3 regions of the Buttiauxella ferragutiae genome follow, and region 2 is predicted to be linked to each of the others. Evidence: predicted binding sites of a transcription regulator. Region 2 holds the regulator's gene; each other region holds the start of a gene.
What was found. The regulator LexA, encoded in region 2, represses DNA repair genes until DNA is damaged. The targets are predictions, from matches to a motif close to TNCTGTATGTACATACAGNA.
Positions count from the first base shown of each region.

Region 1 (5,415 bases), 1.8 Mb from region 2:
TGAACGCCAGCCTATTTATCAACTCTATACTTTGCTTAACCGCGCGATTCTATTCGGCGGTCAACATCTAGTCACCGCGCAAAAAGCGCTGGAACGCGTTCTGGCAGCATGAATAATTCGCCACTCCCTATTGGAGTGGCGTTTTTCTAGATGAAGCCGAGCAAAGAAAAGAAGAAATAACCGATAACGATAATAATGATGGGTAAAATATAGAGCGGGAATATTTGCAGGAAAATGGTGTGTCGCGGCACCACGATTTTCGCGTCGATTTGTTCCTTGGTTAACCCTTCGGGGCCTTTGGCTTGTTCCAGTATCAACTGATCCTCTACCCCTTCACGCAGAAACTTCGCCTGGCGGCTCATTCGCGCGCCAGATCCCTGCAATGCCAGACCGACAAAGATCAGCATGTAGATCACCCAAAACAGAATATTGGCCTGTTGATGGAAGTCAGGTTGTGGCGAGTTGTACCAGAAGAAATTTAAGAATGGCGTATTAAAACGCATCATCTCAATCATGACATGTGCGAAGTCCAGCATGACAGCATTAATCCCCGCCTGCTTTTCGCTGTGTTCATACATGAACTTAAGAATTGATATCAGTGTTGAAATCATCGCCGGGATGAAAATTACCCAGCCAGCCACACGTTTGAGTACGGCAATGCGTCCAGCTTGTTGATACGTCATTCGTTCCCCTTGGTTAAGACGTAACTTACACGCACAAAGTTTACCTCTTCCAGGGGGATTTCGCCTGAGCTTTACGGGCGATTCTCACAAAGCAGTGGCAACAAGCGAAAATTCCAGCTATTGATAAGTAATCTTAACTGTAATGCACACCGACAGGAGTCGAAACATGGCTGTGACTCGCCAAATTTTAGCTGCGATTTTTGATATGGACGGTTTACTGATTGATTCTGAACCATTATGGGACAAAGCCGAGCTGGAAGTGTTGGCTAGCGTTGGTGTGGATATTTCCCGCCGCTCTGAACTCCCTGACACGCTGGGTTTGCGTATCGACCTGGTTGTTGACCTGTGGTTTGCCAAACAACCGTGGAACGGCCCATCTCGTGAAGAAGTGACAAACCGCGTGATTACTCGCGCCATTGCCCTGATTGAAGAGACGCGTCCGATTTTGCCTGGTGTGCGTGAAGCTGTCGCTTTATGTAAAGCGCAAGGTCTGAAAGTGGGTTTAGCGTCTGCTTCACCTGCGCATATGCTTGAGCGTGTACTGGAAATGTTCGACTTACGTTCCCAGTTTGATGCCATCGCCTCGGCAGAACATCTGCCTTACAGCAAGCCCCATCCGCAGGTTTATCTGGATGCCGCTGCTAAATTGGCTGTTGACCCGCTCGCCTGTGTGACACTTGAAGACTCCGTGAATGGCATGGTTGCCACCAAAGCCGCACGCATGCGTTCTATTGTGGTTCCCGCAGAAGAAAACCGTGACGACGTGCGCTGGTGCCTGGCAAATGTGAAGTTGTCTTCGCTGAGTGAATTACGCGCCGAACACCTGATTGGCTAATTTATTATGATGCGGGGCTCCCCGCATCATTCTCAAAACCATACCGACATCTAATTTTTTAAAACAGTATTTCAAAAATATTTGAGTTTCCCCCCTCCCGTATCTACTCTTTACAGACACGCGCAAATGCGCTTTTCCGGATACCGGAGTAACTATGATTCTCGATGCTTTTAATCTGCAAGGCAAAGTCGCTGTTGTCACGGGATGCGATACAGGACTGGGTCAGGGAATGGCGATTGGCCTTGCCGAGGCTGGTTGTGACATCGTCAGCGTAAACCGCAAAATCCCGCATGAAACGGCGCAAAAAGTGCGAGATTTGGATCGCCGTTTTCTCGCCATCCAGGCAGATTTAAGCCAACAAGACGCGATCCCTGACATCATTGCGCAGGCCGTGGCAGGAATGGGGAAAATAGATATCCTTGTAAATAACGCAGGCACCATTCGCCGGGAAGATGCGCTGGAATTTAGCGAGAAAAACTGGGACGACGTAATGAACCTGAACATTAAATCAGTATTCTTTCTCTCTCAGGCGGTGGCAAAACAGTTCATTAAACAAGGCACTGGCGGCAAGATTATTAATATCGCCTCCATGTTGTCCTTCCAGGGCGGTATCAGAGTCCCGTCTTACACCGCATCTAAAAGTGCCGTGCTTGGCATAACGCGCCTGCTGGCAAATGAATGGGCGCAACATAATATCAATGTCAACGCGATCGCGCCGGGATACATGGCAACCAACAACACTCAACAACTGCGTGATGATGAAGTCCGCAGCCATGAAATCCTCGAGCGAATTCCCGCGGGTCGTTGGGGTGTTCCTGCCGATCTGCAAGGCCCGGTGGTGTTTCTTGCCTCCAGTGCTTCCGATTATGTCAACGGTTACACCATTGCCGTCGACGGAGGCTGGTTAGCCCGCTAAACAACACGCCGCCGGGGAATCCGGCGGTTGCAAAATGTTACGCCGTCACCTCTTCCGTCTACTGTATAAAAACCCTATACTGTATGAATCGACAGTTTTCATCCGGGTAGTATCATGACGGCGGAAGGTCACCTTCTTTTTTCCATTGCCTGTGCAGTATTCGCTAAAAACGCCGAACTCACGCCTGTGCTTGCTCAAGGAGACTGGTGGCATATTGTGCCTTCAGCCATCCTGACCTGTTTGCTGCCTGATATTGACCACCCAAAGTCATTTCTCGGTCAACGCTTGCCGTGGTTTTCCAAACCCATTGCCCGCGCCTGCGGCCATCGGGGCTTTACCCACAGCTTATTTGCCGTCTTCGCAAGCCTTGCACTGTTCTATCTCAAAGTCCCCGAAAGTTGGGTGATTCCCGCCGATGCCCTTCAAGGCATGGTGTTGGGTTACTTAAGCCATATTTTGGCAGATATGCTCACTCCTGCGGGTGTCCCACTCCTTTGGCCCTGCCGTTGGCGCTTTCGCTTTCCCATCATCAGGCCGCAAAAAGGTAATCAACTGGAACGTGCCTTGTGCATGGTGTTGTTTGGTCTGGCCGTGTGGATGCCGCAAAGTGTGCCCGATAACAGCGCGGTGCGCTGGTCATCGCACATGATAATTTCGCTGCAAATGACCTTTAATAGTTTTTTAAATAACCACCTGGAACAATAATTAAACGAAATAGCTCGAATTGTAATAATCAATTCCTTTTGAATATAAGAGTAACTCCAGGGTTCTGGTACGCTTTACAGAATAAAGGTGGCAATCAGTCCATCTGTTTAAAATATACTCAGGAGATACGGGGATGAATTTTCCACTCATAGCGAACGTTATCGTGTTCGTTATTCTATTGCTGTTGCTGGCACAAACTCGCCACAAACAGTGGAGTCTGGCAAAAAAAGTACTGCTTGGTCTGGTGATCGGTGTGGTCTTTGGCCTTGCATTACACACCATTTATGGCGAAGACAGTCCGGTACTGAAACAGTCTATTCAGTGGTTTAACGTTGTCGGTAACGGCTATGTTCAATTACTGCAAATGATCGTCATGCCGCTGGTATTTGCCTCTATCCTGAGCGCGGTGGCACGTCTGCATAACGCCTCTTCTCTGGGCAAAATCAGCGTTCTGACCATCGGGACATTGCTGTTTACCACGCTGATTTCAGCGCTGGTCGGCGTGCTGGTCACCAACTTGTTTGGTTTGACGGCTGAAGGCCTGGTGCAAGGCACCGCTGAAACCGCTCGTCTGAGCGCAATCGAAACCACTTATGTGGGTAAAGTGGCTGACCTCAGCGTACCGCAACTGATTCTGTCATTCGTGCCGAAGAACCCGTTTGCTGACCTGACAGGGGCTAACCCAACGTCTATCATCAGCGTGGTGATTTTCGCCGCGTTCCTCGGTGTAGCAGCTCTTAAACTACTGAAAGACGATGCGCCAAAAGGCGAGCGTGTTCTGGTTGCGATTGACACGCTGCAAAGCTGGGTCATGAAACTGGTGCGTCTGGTCATGCAACTGACGCCGTACGGTGTTCTTGCGCTGATGACCAAAGTTGTTGCTGGTTCAAACCTGCAAGACATCATCAAACTCGGTAGTTTCGTGGTGGCCTCTTACCTCGGTCTGGCAATTATGTTCGGCGTGCACGCGGTTCTGTTGGCTGTCAACGGTGTGAGCCCGCTGAAATACTTCCGCAAAGTCTGGCCTGTGCTGACCTTTGCCTTCACCAGCCGCTCCAGTGCAGCCAGTATTCCATTGAACGTTGAAGCTCAAACTCGCCGTCTGGGTGTGCCTGAGTCCATCGCCAGCTTTGCCGCGTCGTTTGGGGCCACCATCGGTCAGAACGGTTGTGCGGGTCTGTATCCAGCGATGCTGGCCGTGATGGTCGCGCCAACCGTCGGTATCAACCCATTGGATCCAGTCTGGATTGCCACACTGGTCGGGATTGTCACCGTAAGCTCCGCAGGCGTTGCGGGTGTCGGTGGTGGTGCAACATTCGCTGCCCTGATTGTCCTGCCAGCCATGGGCTTGCCGGTCACGCTGGTGGCATTGCTGATTTCGGTTGAACCGCTTATCGACATGGGCCGTACCGCGCTGAACGTCAGCGGTTCCATGACGGCAGGTACCATCACCAGCCAGTTGATGAAACAAACCGATAAAGAAATACTCAATAGCGACGAAGAAGCCGAACTGGCACATCGCTAAGCAGTAGCTAAACCACCGTAGAATCTGCGACAATACAACGGCTCCTTGAAAAGGGAGCCGTTTTTTATTGATAAAATAGAGCGCCCCAAAAGGGTGCCAAAATAAAATTGTCTCCTACGGACCCCTTCTCTCTATGAAACGACTCTATTTTTTATTGCTGTTGTGTCTCTCATCGGCGTGGGCTGAAACACCGGACAGCCCCTACCTGCAACATGCGCAGGAAGGTGACAGCCGCGCCCAGTTTTACCTTGCCGATACCCTTTTCAGTGCGGGCGAATATCAGCAAGCGGAAAGCTGGGCGGCAAAATCAGCGGCCCAGGGTGACGCCGATGCTATGGCTCTGCTGGCCCAACTCAAAATCCATGATCCTGCAAATGGCGATTACCAGCAGGCAAAATCGTTAGCCGAACAGGCCGTCGCCCACGGCAGTAAACCAGGAAGCGTGGTTCTGGCACGTATTCTGGTGAACACCCAGGCGGGCAAGCCCGATTATTCGAAAGCCATGCAGTTACTGGAAAGCGCCTCACAGGACATTGAGAGTGACTCAGCGGTCGATGCCCAAATGTTTTACGGCATGCTGTACGCAAATGGCGTGGGTGTGGTGCAAGACGATGACAAAGCGGCATTCTGGTTCAAGCGCAGCTCGGCACTTTCCCGCACGGGTTATGCCGAATACTGGGCAGGAATGCTGTTTTTAAATGGTGAAAAAGGCTTTATCGCGACCAATAAACAGAAAGCATTGCATTGGCTG
Region 1 is NZ_CP093332.1:3,205,064-3,210,478, forward strand. It holds gene MNO13_RS14755 (fructosamine kinase family protein) at 1-112, shown strand, start outside; gene MNO13_RS14760 (YniB family protein) at 147-683, opposite strand; gene hxpB (hexitol phosphatase HxpB) at 850-1,518, shown strand; gene kduD (2-dehydro-3-deoxy-D-gluconate 5-dehydrogenase KduD) at 1,673-2,434, shown strand; gene MNO13_RS14775 (metal-dependent hydrolase) at 2,549-3,139, shown strand; gene MNO13_RS14780 (L-cystine transporter) at 3,273-4,664, shown strand; gene MNO13_RS14785 (tetratricopeptide repeat protein) at 4,798-5,415, shown strand, end outside.
Region 1: MNO13_RS14775 (metal-dependent hydrolase) is a predicted target of LexA. The motif match lies at 2,512-2,531, and genes of this name have one in related genera.

Region 2 (5,415 bases):
TTTCCCTTCGATGACGGTCATGTCATCGTCTGTCAGTTTGCCCCATTTCTCTTTTACTGTGCCTTTGAACTGTTTCCAGTTACCGCCGATTTCGTCTTTATTCATAATAATATCCTCATCGTTCGGTTAAGAACTGCTAATAGTTAACAACGCCCAGGTGCTGCCGTTTGGCTGACACTCACTATCTGCTGGACGTGGAAATAATTGTAGTCAAGGATATGGCTGTGAGGGGAAAACTAAGAACATTGAACCACAGAAGTAACAGAAATGATGCTGACTTGCCCCAAAATCAAGTGGCAAATCAGCATACTGGAGTGCGATTAAAAGCGCGTCAGAAGTTGTAACTAACTATGAGTTGTAACTAACTATGAGTTGTAACTAACTATGAGCTGTAACTAACCAGGAGTTCCAGCCGGAAACCAGCTGTTATCCCGCCAATGGCGACGCCAAATCCATCCCAAAGACAGTCCGCGCAAAGCCAGGAACACAGCCACGGATAACCACAGACCATGATTTCCCAGATAAGGCACGGTGAGCAACGTCAGCCCAAATCCCAATGCCGCAACCGCCATGCTGTTGCGCATTTCCGTACCTCGCGTTGCGCCAATAAACATGCCGTCCAGCAAATAACACCAGACACCAACAACGGGCAAAACAATCTGCCAGTGCAAGTAGCGGTCTGCCTGTAGCTGCAATTCAGGGATAGAGGTAAGAAGCGAAACAATGTGCTCACCAAACAGCGCATACACAGCGGCGAACATAAGAGCGACTAAGCCCGCCTGGCGACATGCAGCGCCCCATACTTCGAGCAATTGACCACGGTTTTTAGCGCCAAACGCCTGCCCGGAATGGGCTTCAACGGCATAGGCGAACCCATCGAGCGCATAGGCGGTGAAGGTTAATAGCGTCATCAACACGGCGTTAACCGCGACGATTTCGCTACCTAACCGCGCGCCAAAGATAGTGACTGAGGCGAAACAGACCTGTAGCAACAGCGAGCGCAGCATGATGTCGCGATTGAGTGCCAGCAGACGCCGCACATTCCCGCGCCAGGACTCTTTGAGCATCTCAAAGCTGATTCCGCGCAAACCCATGACCTTTTTCACCATCAGCAAACCAATGATAAACGTCGCATATTCTGCGGTGACGGTGGCGAGTGCCGCGCCCTGAACATCCATGTGTAGCCCCATAACCAGCCACACATCCAGCACGATATTCAGTACGTTTCCGACAACCAGCAAGATAACTGGCGCACGCGCATACTGAACGCCTAACAACCAGCCCAACAAGACCAGGTTGGCAAGCGAGGCTGGCGCACTAAGCCAACGTATTTCAAGGAATCGCCGGGCCTGCAACAAAACATCTTCATTGCCGCCGACGATATGCAAGGCCAGGGATATCAGCGGTTCACGCAGTAAGACGATCGCCACCCCTGCTCCTAACGCCAATAGCAAGGGCTGAACCAGTGCACGCGCTAAAGCAGAGGGATTATTGGCACCAAATGCCTGGGCAGTTAAACCGGTGGTGCTCATGCGCAAAAACAGCAACAGCATAAATAAGAAGCTGGTTGCCGTCGCACCAATAGCGACACCGCCAAGATAAACAGGGCTATCCAAATGACCAATTACCGCGGTATCAACAAGGCCCAGTAAAGGCACGGTGATGTTGGAAAAAATCATGGGTAAGGCGAGGCGCCAGAGAGCTCTGTCAGCCGTCGAGAAAAATCGCATGGCCAATCCAGGAAGAGATAAGAGAATTAAGACGATGATGCGCATTAAAGCGCATCATCTGGAGAAGTTTACAGCCAGTCGCCGTTGCGAATTACCCCAACCGCCAACCCTTCAATAGAGAAGCTATGTTCGCGCAGGTCAACCACAATAGGTTCAAATTCGCTATTTTCAGGCAGAAGATGAACGGTATTACCCTGCTGCTTTAAGCGCTTAACAGTCACTTCGTCGTCAATACGCGCCACCACAACCTGGCCGTTACGCACATCCTGAGTTTTATGAACTGCAAGCAGGTCGCCGTCCATAATACCGATGTCTTTCATAGACATCCCGCTAACGCGCAACAGGAAATCGGCATTTGGTTTAAACAGTGATGGGTCAACCTGGTAATGGCCTTCGATGTGCTGTTGTGCAAGGAGTGGTTCCCCCGCAGCAACACGCCCAACCAGCGGAATACCGGTAACTTCTTCCACCAGCAAGCGGATACCGCGCGACGCACCAGAGATAATCTCAATGACGCCTTTACGGGCAAGTGCTTTCAGGTGCTCTTCAGCGGCGTTCGGAGAACGGAACCCCAGACGTTGAGCAATCTCGGCACGAGTCGGTGGCATGCCGGTCTGGCTGATATGATCCCGAATAAGATCAAACACCTCTTGCTGCCTGGTAGTTAACGCTTTCATTCCGCCCCCTGGGTGTTTATACAGTTATGCTGTGAGTATATACAGTCAAAGGCGATTTTGGAACCACAAATTGAGCAAAAAACCAGGGACTTAACTATTCTGGAAAGATCATCGCAAATGCGGCCAAAGCAGTGTGACCCAGGTAATAACTGCGAGGATAATGGCGATTAATACGGCAGCAGACCCCATGTCCTTGGCTCGTCCTGAAAGCTCGTGGTAATCGGTACCAACACGGTCAACAAGCGCCTCGATAGCGCTATTGAGAATTTCGACAATCATGACCAGCACAACAGAACCAATCAGTAAAATACGGGTGATAGGGTCAACATCTAACCAGCAAGCGATGGCGATGGCGATGAGCGCGCTAACCCCTTCCTGGCGGAAAGCCGCTTCGTTAATCCAGGCTGCTTTGAGCCCTTTCCATGAGTAGCCTGCGGCTTTGATGATACGGGTAAGTCCAGTGGTACTGCTCGCCATTTTGGGAAACCTTTTCAAATTATTTGGGTCAATGCTTATCTATATTGCAACGCCACAGAAATCTGAGCCAGATTCTGATATTCTTGCGGCGAATTTGCATCATTAACCTGAGGCTTTACATCGTTTATGTCAGGCTGGCCAAGAATCTACTACAAATTACTTAATTTACCATTAGGCGTTCTGGTAAAGAGCAAGTCCATTCCGGCAGATCCACAAGCCGAACTGGGCTTAGATCCCACACGCCCGATTATGTATGTCCTGCCGTATAACTCCAAGGCGGACTTATTAACGCTGCGCGCACAATGTCTCGCGCATAACTTGCCCGACCCTCTCGAGCCGTTAGAAATCGACGGTGCGGTATTGCCGCGCTATGTCTTTATCCATGGCGGCCCGCGTGTTTTCACTTATTACACGCCAAAAGAAGAGTCGATCAAACTGTTCCACGATTACCTCGACTTACACCGCAGCAATCCAAATCTGGATGTGCAGATGGTGCCAGTATCGGTGATGTTTGGCCGCTCCCCTGGGCGCGAAAAAGGCGAAGTGAATCCGCCATTAAAGATGCTGAACGGCGTCCAGAAATTTTTCGCTGTTTCCTGGCTTGGGCGCGACAGCTTTGTGCGTTTCTCCGCTCCGGTTTCGCTGCGCCAGATGGCAACCGACCACGGTACAGACAAAAAAATCGCCCAAAAACTGGCTCGCGTAGCGCGTATGCACTTTGCTCGCCAGCGTTTAGCGACTGTCGGCCCGCGTCTGCCGGTACGCCAGGATCTGTTCAATAAGCTACTGGCCTCAAAAGCTATTGCTCGTGCAGTAGAAGATGAAGCGCGCAGCAAGAAAATCTCCCATGAAAAAGCCCAGCAGAATGCTGTTGCTTTGATGGAAGAGATTGCCGCTAACTTCTCGTATGAAGCCGTGCGTTTGACTGACCGCGTGTTAGGTCTGACGTGGAACCGTTTGTACCAGGGCATCAACGTTCATAACGCTGAACGCGTGCGCCAACTGGCTCATGACGGCCACGAGATTGTCTATGTGCCCTGCCATCGCAGCCACATGGACTACATGCTGTTGTCCTACGTGCTTTATCACCAGGGACTGGTTCCTCCGCACATCGCAGCGGGTATCAACCTGAACTTCTGGCCAGCCGGCCCGATTTTCCGCCGCCTCGGTGCGTTCTTTATCCGCCGTACCTTTAAAGGCAGCAAACTCTACTCCACCGTGTTCCGTGAATATCTGGGCGAGCTGTTTAGCCGTGGCTATTCCGTTGAATACTTTGTGGAAGGTGGCCGTTCTCGTACCGGGCGTTTGCTCGACCCGAAAACCGGTACGCTGTCGATGACCATCCAGGCCATGCTGCGCGGCGGTACTCGCCCTATTACCCTGGTGCCAATTTACATTGGCTACGAGCATGTAATGGAAGTGGGGACTTACGCGAAAGAGCTGCGTGGCGCGACCAAAGAGAAAGAGAGTTTCATGCAGATGGTGCGCGGGCTGAGTAAGCTGCGTAACCTCGGCCAGGGCTATGTTAACTTTGGCGAACCGATGCCGCTGATGACGTTCCTGAACCAGCGTGTTCCAGAGTGGCGCGATTCAATCGACCCGATTGAGGCCATCCGCCCGGCATGGTTGACGCCAACTGTCAATGAAATTGCCGCTGAACTGATGGTGCGTATTAACAATGCCGGTGCGGCAAATGCCATGAACCTGTGCTGTACCGCGCTGTTGGCCTCGCGTCAGCGTTCACTTACCCGTGAGCAACTGACCGAGCAGCTCAACTGCTACCTGAGCCTGTTGCGTAATGTGCCGTATTCACCGGACGCGACCGCACCAGACCAGCCAGCAGAAGCGCTGATTGAACACGCATTGCAGATGAACAAGTTTGAAGTTGAGAAAGACACCATCGGTGACATCATCATTCTGCCGCGCGAGCAGGCGGTTCTGATGACATATTACCGTAACAACATCCTGCATATGCTGGTGTTGCCTTCTCTGCTGGCGGCAATTATTACTCAACATCGCCGTATTGACCGTAACGAACTGCTGCGTCAGGTCGAGCTGCTTTACCCGATGCTGAAGGCTGAGCTGTTCTTGCGCTGGAGCACGACCGAACTTGCTGGTGAAATTGACATCATGCTCAATGAACTGGCTCGTCAGGAACTGGTGACACTGGCAGGCGATGAAGTGCAGATTAATCCTGCTCGTTCACGCACCATGCAGCTGCTGGCAGCAGGTGTTCGCGAAACGCTACAGCGTTATGCGATTACCTTCTGGCTGCTGAGCGCAAATCCGTCGATTAACCGTGGGACACTGGAGCGTGAAAGCCGCACCGTTGCCCAGCGTTTGTCTGTTTTGCATGGCATTAATGCACCGGAGTTCTTTGATAAAGCCGTCTTCACCTCGCTGGTTTTAACCTTGCGTGATGAAGGCTATATCAGCGATACCGGGGATGCAGAGCCTACTGAAACCATGAAGGTCTACCAGATGTTGGCAGAACTGATCATGCCGGATGTGCGTTTGACGATTGAAAGTGC
Region 2 is NZ_CP093332.1:4,967,230-4,972,644, forward strand. It holds gene MNO13_RS22845 (CsbD family protein) at 1-105, opposite strand, end outside; gene dinF (MATE family efflux transporter DinF) at 396-1,730, opposite strand; gene lexA (transcriptional repressor LexA) at 1,799-2,407, opposite strand; gene MNO13_RS22860 (diacylglycerol kinase) at 2,516-2,884, opposite strand; gene plsB (glycerol-3-phosphate 1-O-acyltransferase PlsB) at 3,011-5,415, shown strand, end outside.

Region 3 (5,415 bases), 1.4 Mb from region 2:
CAGACGTAGCCATAGCAACGGTTGTGCTAACACACTACGCAACGACAGCACCAGAATGCCACCGTTTGCCTGGTGAACTAAACCCGGAGTCAGTGTGATTTCCCCGGCAAACTGGCGAACACAGCCAAATAATTGCTCAGCTTCAATCCAGTCAGCTACGACGACCTCGGATTGACCAGCAAAATTGTCTTCAGCAGATTCAGCCGGGCGTAACGTGATACGCGAGCCTTCGATCAGATAATGTCCGCCGGTCAGTGTGACATCCGGAGACCAGCATTCGCGCGCTGCGTTAGCAATAAGATTAAGGTATTCGGCTTCTTCAGCGGCTTTTACCAGCATCAGATCGGCCGAGGCTACCGGTTGGCTGAGCTGCATCAGTCCATAAGTCAGACGAGGTTGCACAGCGGAGAAAGGGGCAGTTTCGGAATCATAAGGCTGTGCGAAAATTTCCTGATAACTTTCGGTATCAGGTACAAGAGCACGCCATTCAAGTCGATTAGTCGTCAAAGTCGCTATTTATTAATTAGATGTCAAAGGCGCGATTATACAAGAATAGGCGAAGCAGCACACGGTTTATGCGGAGCGGCAAGTTTACTTAGCTCACAGCTTTCATTTTTCAGGTAAGCGAAAATAAAAAAAACTGTTATTCTGAAATGAGTTACACGGTCACACTGAGACAACAATGAAATATCAACAGTTGGAAAATCTCGAGAGCGGCTGGAAGTGGAAGTATCTGGTTAAAAAACACCGTGAAGGCGAGCTTATCACGCGTTATATCGAGGCGAGTGCTGCGAAAGAAGCCGTTGATGAACTGCTACGCTTAGAAAATGAGCCTGTGCACGTGTTGAGCTGGATAGAGCAGCATATGAATCCAGAACTCCGCAACCGCATGAAACAAACTATCCGCGCACGTCGTAAACGGCACTTTAATGCCGAACATCAACATACGCGTAAAAAGTCCATCGACCTTGAGTATCTGGTCTGGCAGCGGTTAGCAGGGCTTGCTCATCGGCGAGGGTGCACTCTCTCAGAAACTATTGTGCAATTGATTGAAGATGCTGAGCGTAAAGAACAATACGCCAATCAGATGTCTTCTTTGAAACAAGATCTTCAGGCAATGCTCGGCAAATAATAGAGCGCAGTTGAGTTGATGCAGTGATTCATTTTGCTTTTCTGTTCCAGAACATTAAAAACAAAAAACCCCGCCGAAGCGGGGTTTTTTTATAACGGTAACTTATGCCGCAGGCTGAGTTACAACGTCTTTGATACCTTTAACTTCGATCTCTACGCGACGATCTGGAGCCAGGCAATCAATCAGTTTAGCTTTAGGAGCTACGTTATCACAGGTGCTGCCAGTAACTGGGTTAGATTCGCCCATACCGCGTGGGGAGATCTTGTTAGCTGGGATACCTTTAGAGATCAGGTAATCAACAACAGACTGTGCACGTTTGTCAGACAGTTTCTGGTTGTACTGGTCTGAACCGATACGGTCGGTGAAGCCCAGAACTACAACAGAACCATCTTTCGGGTCGAGGTTGCTCAACTGAGTATACAGTTGATCCAGTGCCTGCTGACCTTCTGGTTTCAGAGTTGCTTTGTTGAAGTTGAACAGAACATCAGACTTCAGAGTGAAGTGCTTAGTCTGTACTTCTGGAGCTGGAGCTGGAGCCGGAGCTACAACTGGAGCTGCATCATACTGGCCGAAACGGTAAGAAACACCCAGGCTCAGCATGCCGTTGTCTGGACGAGTACCAACGGTTTGCGCATCACCGATGTTGCTAACCCACTGGTAATCCAGGCGAGTTGCGATATCACGGGTGATTGCGTACTCAAGACCAACTGCTGCCAGCGGGGAAACGCCAGTGTCGTGTTCGCTGCGGGTAACGCCAGTAGAAGCGTAGTTACCTTTAGCGTCTGCACGCCATACCATACCACCCAGACGAGTGTAGATATCCAGATCGTCGTTGATTGGGTAGCTCAGTTTAGCAGCCAGTTGAACGCCTTGCGCTTTGAAAGCACCGTTATCAACGCTGCCCTTGTAAGGCATACGACCTAACCAGTCGTAACCCATTTCGAAACCAACGTACGGGTTAACCTGGTAACCACCGAATGCACCAGCACCCAGTTGGCTGCTGTGAGTTGGGCCATTGTTGTTCTGGAAACCGTTTCCGTAGAAACCGGTGTCGTGGAACTGGGACCAACCCAACTTACCACCTGCATACCAGGTGTTATCTTTCGGTGCGGCCTGCGCTACGGTAGCGAAGCCAGCCAGTGCCACTGCAATCGCGATAGCTGTCTTTTTCATTTTTTGCGCCTCATTATCATCCAAAAAGGCCATGAGCTTTAAAATCGCTCTAAAGCCCAGGGTTAAATCCTTCGCCCGAGTTTATGCTCACTTGTTACTCTACCGATCAATCGGTGTTATGGAAGAGCAACCCTGGCGAGCTAAAGTCTACAACGTAGTTGAAAACTTACAAGTGTGAAGTCCCTCAGGCATATGAAAAAAAACGATTTGAGTACACACTTTTTAACAACTTTGCGCGAAAAATAGGCTTCTTAAAACTGGCGGAATGCCGCCTGGAGCGGCTTGCAGCGGGGATTCTTCATAATTCACAATGAATTGTCAGCAGAGAAGAAAAAGTTCCAGGATTTCTCTTAAATTTACTTAATGATACAAACTAGAATGAATTTTTAGACCACTTCGTGGTCGACATCCTGTTTTTGAGGTACGAGTTGGACGCATAATAAAGCCAATTGCCTTACCCATTTCAGCTGCAGATGATAGCTGAAAATGCTCTTCGTCGGTCAATTCTTCCGGTAACCAACCAATAACAACACTGTAATTTCCTGTCTGCAATGCTTTTACCATAGCATCTACGGTAAAAAGTGGATCTAACTGGCTTACCTGCATCACTTTTGTCAGCGGAAGACCAGCTGACTGCACCCACTGACGACTCAATTTCTGTTGTGGCGTTAACCACAACTGCCAGCGAGATTGCTGACCAAGCTGTTGCAGCAAGGGCAGCAACACTAACTGTGTAATCCAGGGCTGATCTTCGCTGTAGATCACTTCACTGATCAACCCTTTAATGTTGTTACCTGCTGATGACTGAGCCAATGAAGACGCAGAACCTGGAACAGTGGCAACGTGAGTTAGAACGTTATGTGATTGCATAGTTAATCCCGCCTGATGGGTTACTGTATGAATATACAGTAATGCCAGTTCGGACAAAGATCAATCTAAATTTCGGAAAGCATATCGCAATTTCGACATGTAAATCTGCGGAAAGTAAGAATGTGATTGCCGTCGCTCATCATGTTACCTATTTTCATATTACTGGATGCAGTTACACATTGTGATGATATGTTATGGATTGATATTTAAGGATATATTCATGAAGAGCCGGTCTTATGCAAGGATTCATCAATCAAAAGAATATCTAGCGCCATTAGGTGATATAAATTATCGCTCGCTATTTGGTGGCTATAGTTTAACCGTCGAAAATGTGGTGTTTGCCATGGTTTCTGAGGGAGAATTGTATCTACGTGCCTGCGAACAATCGGAAGTTTACTTTGTTGCAAGAGCGTCAGAGTCTCTGGTTTATAACAAACGTGGACGAGCCATTGCGCTCAATTATTATCATGTCGATGAAGGACTGTGGCGTGATCGGCAAAAGCTGTTGCAGCTTTCAACCGATGCATTGTTTAGCGCTCGCCGTGAGAAATCTCGCCTGAAGGCGCAACAACGTCTCAAAGATTTACCTAATTTAACTCACAGCCTGGAAATGATGTTGTGGGAAGTCGGGATTGCTGACGTGCGCACCCTTCATGCTTATGGTGCAAAACGGTCGTGGATAAAACTGAGACATTTGAAGAAAGGGCTAGGGGTACAAGTCTTGTTGGCTTTAGCGGGGGCTATTTGTGGTGTTCATGAAGCCGCACTCCCGGCGGCAACGCGCCGGGAGTTGGTCGAGTGGGGGCATCTTTACGCGCAACGACACACCCGTTAAGTATGTTGCTGCGACACAAGTTGTTGGAGACGTGATATTTCTGGTAACAGCGCAACCAGCAGGCCAATTTGTTGAAGCACTAACGGCTCTTTGCTATCCGACTGTGGCTCAAGCGAGGTTATACGCTCAGTAAGCCCATGCAGCGCCTTGTGCACCCGTGCTTCATCGGCAGGCAAATGATGAAGGGCATCATCGACATAACACACCGCATCATCAAGCAGCAGTAAAATATCTTCGTTGGTCAGTTGTTCGCGGTGCGCACCTAACGCTGAAATATAGCTGTTAAATGTGTGATTTAGGCATAGCAAACGAAATGCAGTCTCTTGCATCTCTCGCGAAACGCGCGGCTCAGATGACATGTTGGACACCACAGATGCCAGTTCTGCATCTTTGTTATGTGCATCCCGGCGCGCGATTCGATATTCAACACGATTATCCCGGCCTTGATGGTATTGCTCAAGAATCGCATCCAGATAGCGGCAGTTCGCATTAAATGCGCGCTCAACAACCAATGGTAGTCGACGGAAACGCCAGTCCGGCCAGATGAAACTCACCGCAGCCCAGGCGATAGCACATCCCAGCAGCGTATCGAAGATACGAGGCATAGCGACTTCAAACCCTTCACCCAGCAAGTTGAAACACAACAACACCAGTAACGTGATAAACATGGTGGCATGTGCATATTGCACATTTCGAAAGGCAAAAAAGAGCACGCCAGTAATCACGATTAAGACAAGCTGGCCTTCAATTGACGGTACAAAGTACAACACCGGTAGCCCTATCGCCACACCCACTAAAGTACCGATGATACGCAATGCTAAACGTCGACGAGTGGCATTGTAGTTAGGCTGGCAGACAAACAGGCTGGTCAGCAGGATCCAATATCCATGTTTTAGCCCGGTAAACTGTATGAATGCGTAGCCGACGCAAAGCACTACCGACATACGAACCGCATGGCGAAATAACGCTGACTCCGGTGTTAAGTTGCGTTTCAGACGCTGCCAGACATCGCCAAAGCCGGTAATGCGATCATCCGCAAGGCGGTTTTCGATATCACTGTGTGGTGCGGCAAGAGCTTGCTCGGATTCAATTGTCGCTAATTGCGCATCAATGGCACGCAAATTACTCACCAGGAAGCCAAGCGCTTTTAATTCACCAGCCAGATATTGGTCGGCATTCAGTCTTTCAATCGCCGCATCAAGATGCGTAAACGCACGTTCAAAACGTGGGTCGTGTTGGTATTTCTCGCGTAATAAAATTGAGCGCGAAAGTTGCAAGCAAGCCTGGGACTGCATAGTTAGCAGTCGTTGAAAGCGGAACATAATATCGCTGTAGCGGAATTTATCGCGTAGTGCCTGGTACTGGATATGCGAAGAGCTCGCGCGCTCGTGAATGTCCTGCGCAA
Region 3 is NZ_CP093332.1:3,547,327-3,552,741, reverse strand. It holds gene MNO13_RS16495 (AAA family ATPase) at 1-507, opposite strand, end outside; gene matP (macrodomain Ter protein MatP) at 683-1,132, shown strand; gene ompA (porin OmpA) at 1,235-2,305, opposite strand; gene sulA (SOS-induced cell division inhibitor SulA) at 2,666-3,175, opposite strand; gene MNO13_RS16475 (TfoX/Sxy family DNA transformation protein) at 3,396-4,010, shown strand; gene yccS (YccS family putative transporter) at 4,007-5,415, opposite strand, start outside.
Region 3: sulA (SOS-induced cell division inhibitor SulA) is a predicted target of LexA. The motif match lies at 3,197-3,216, and genes of this name have one in related genera.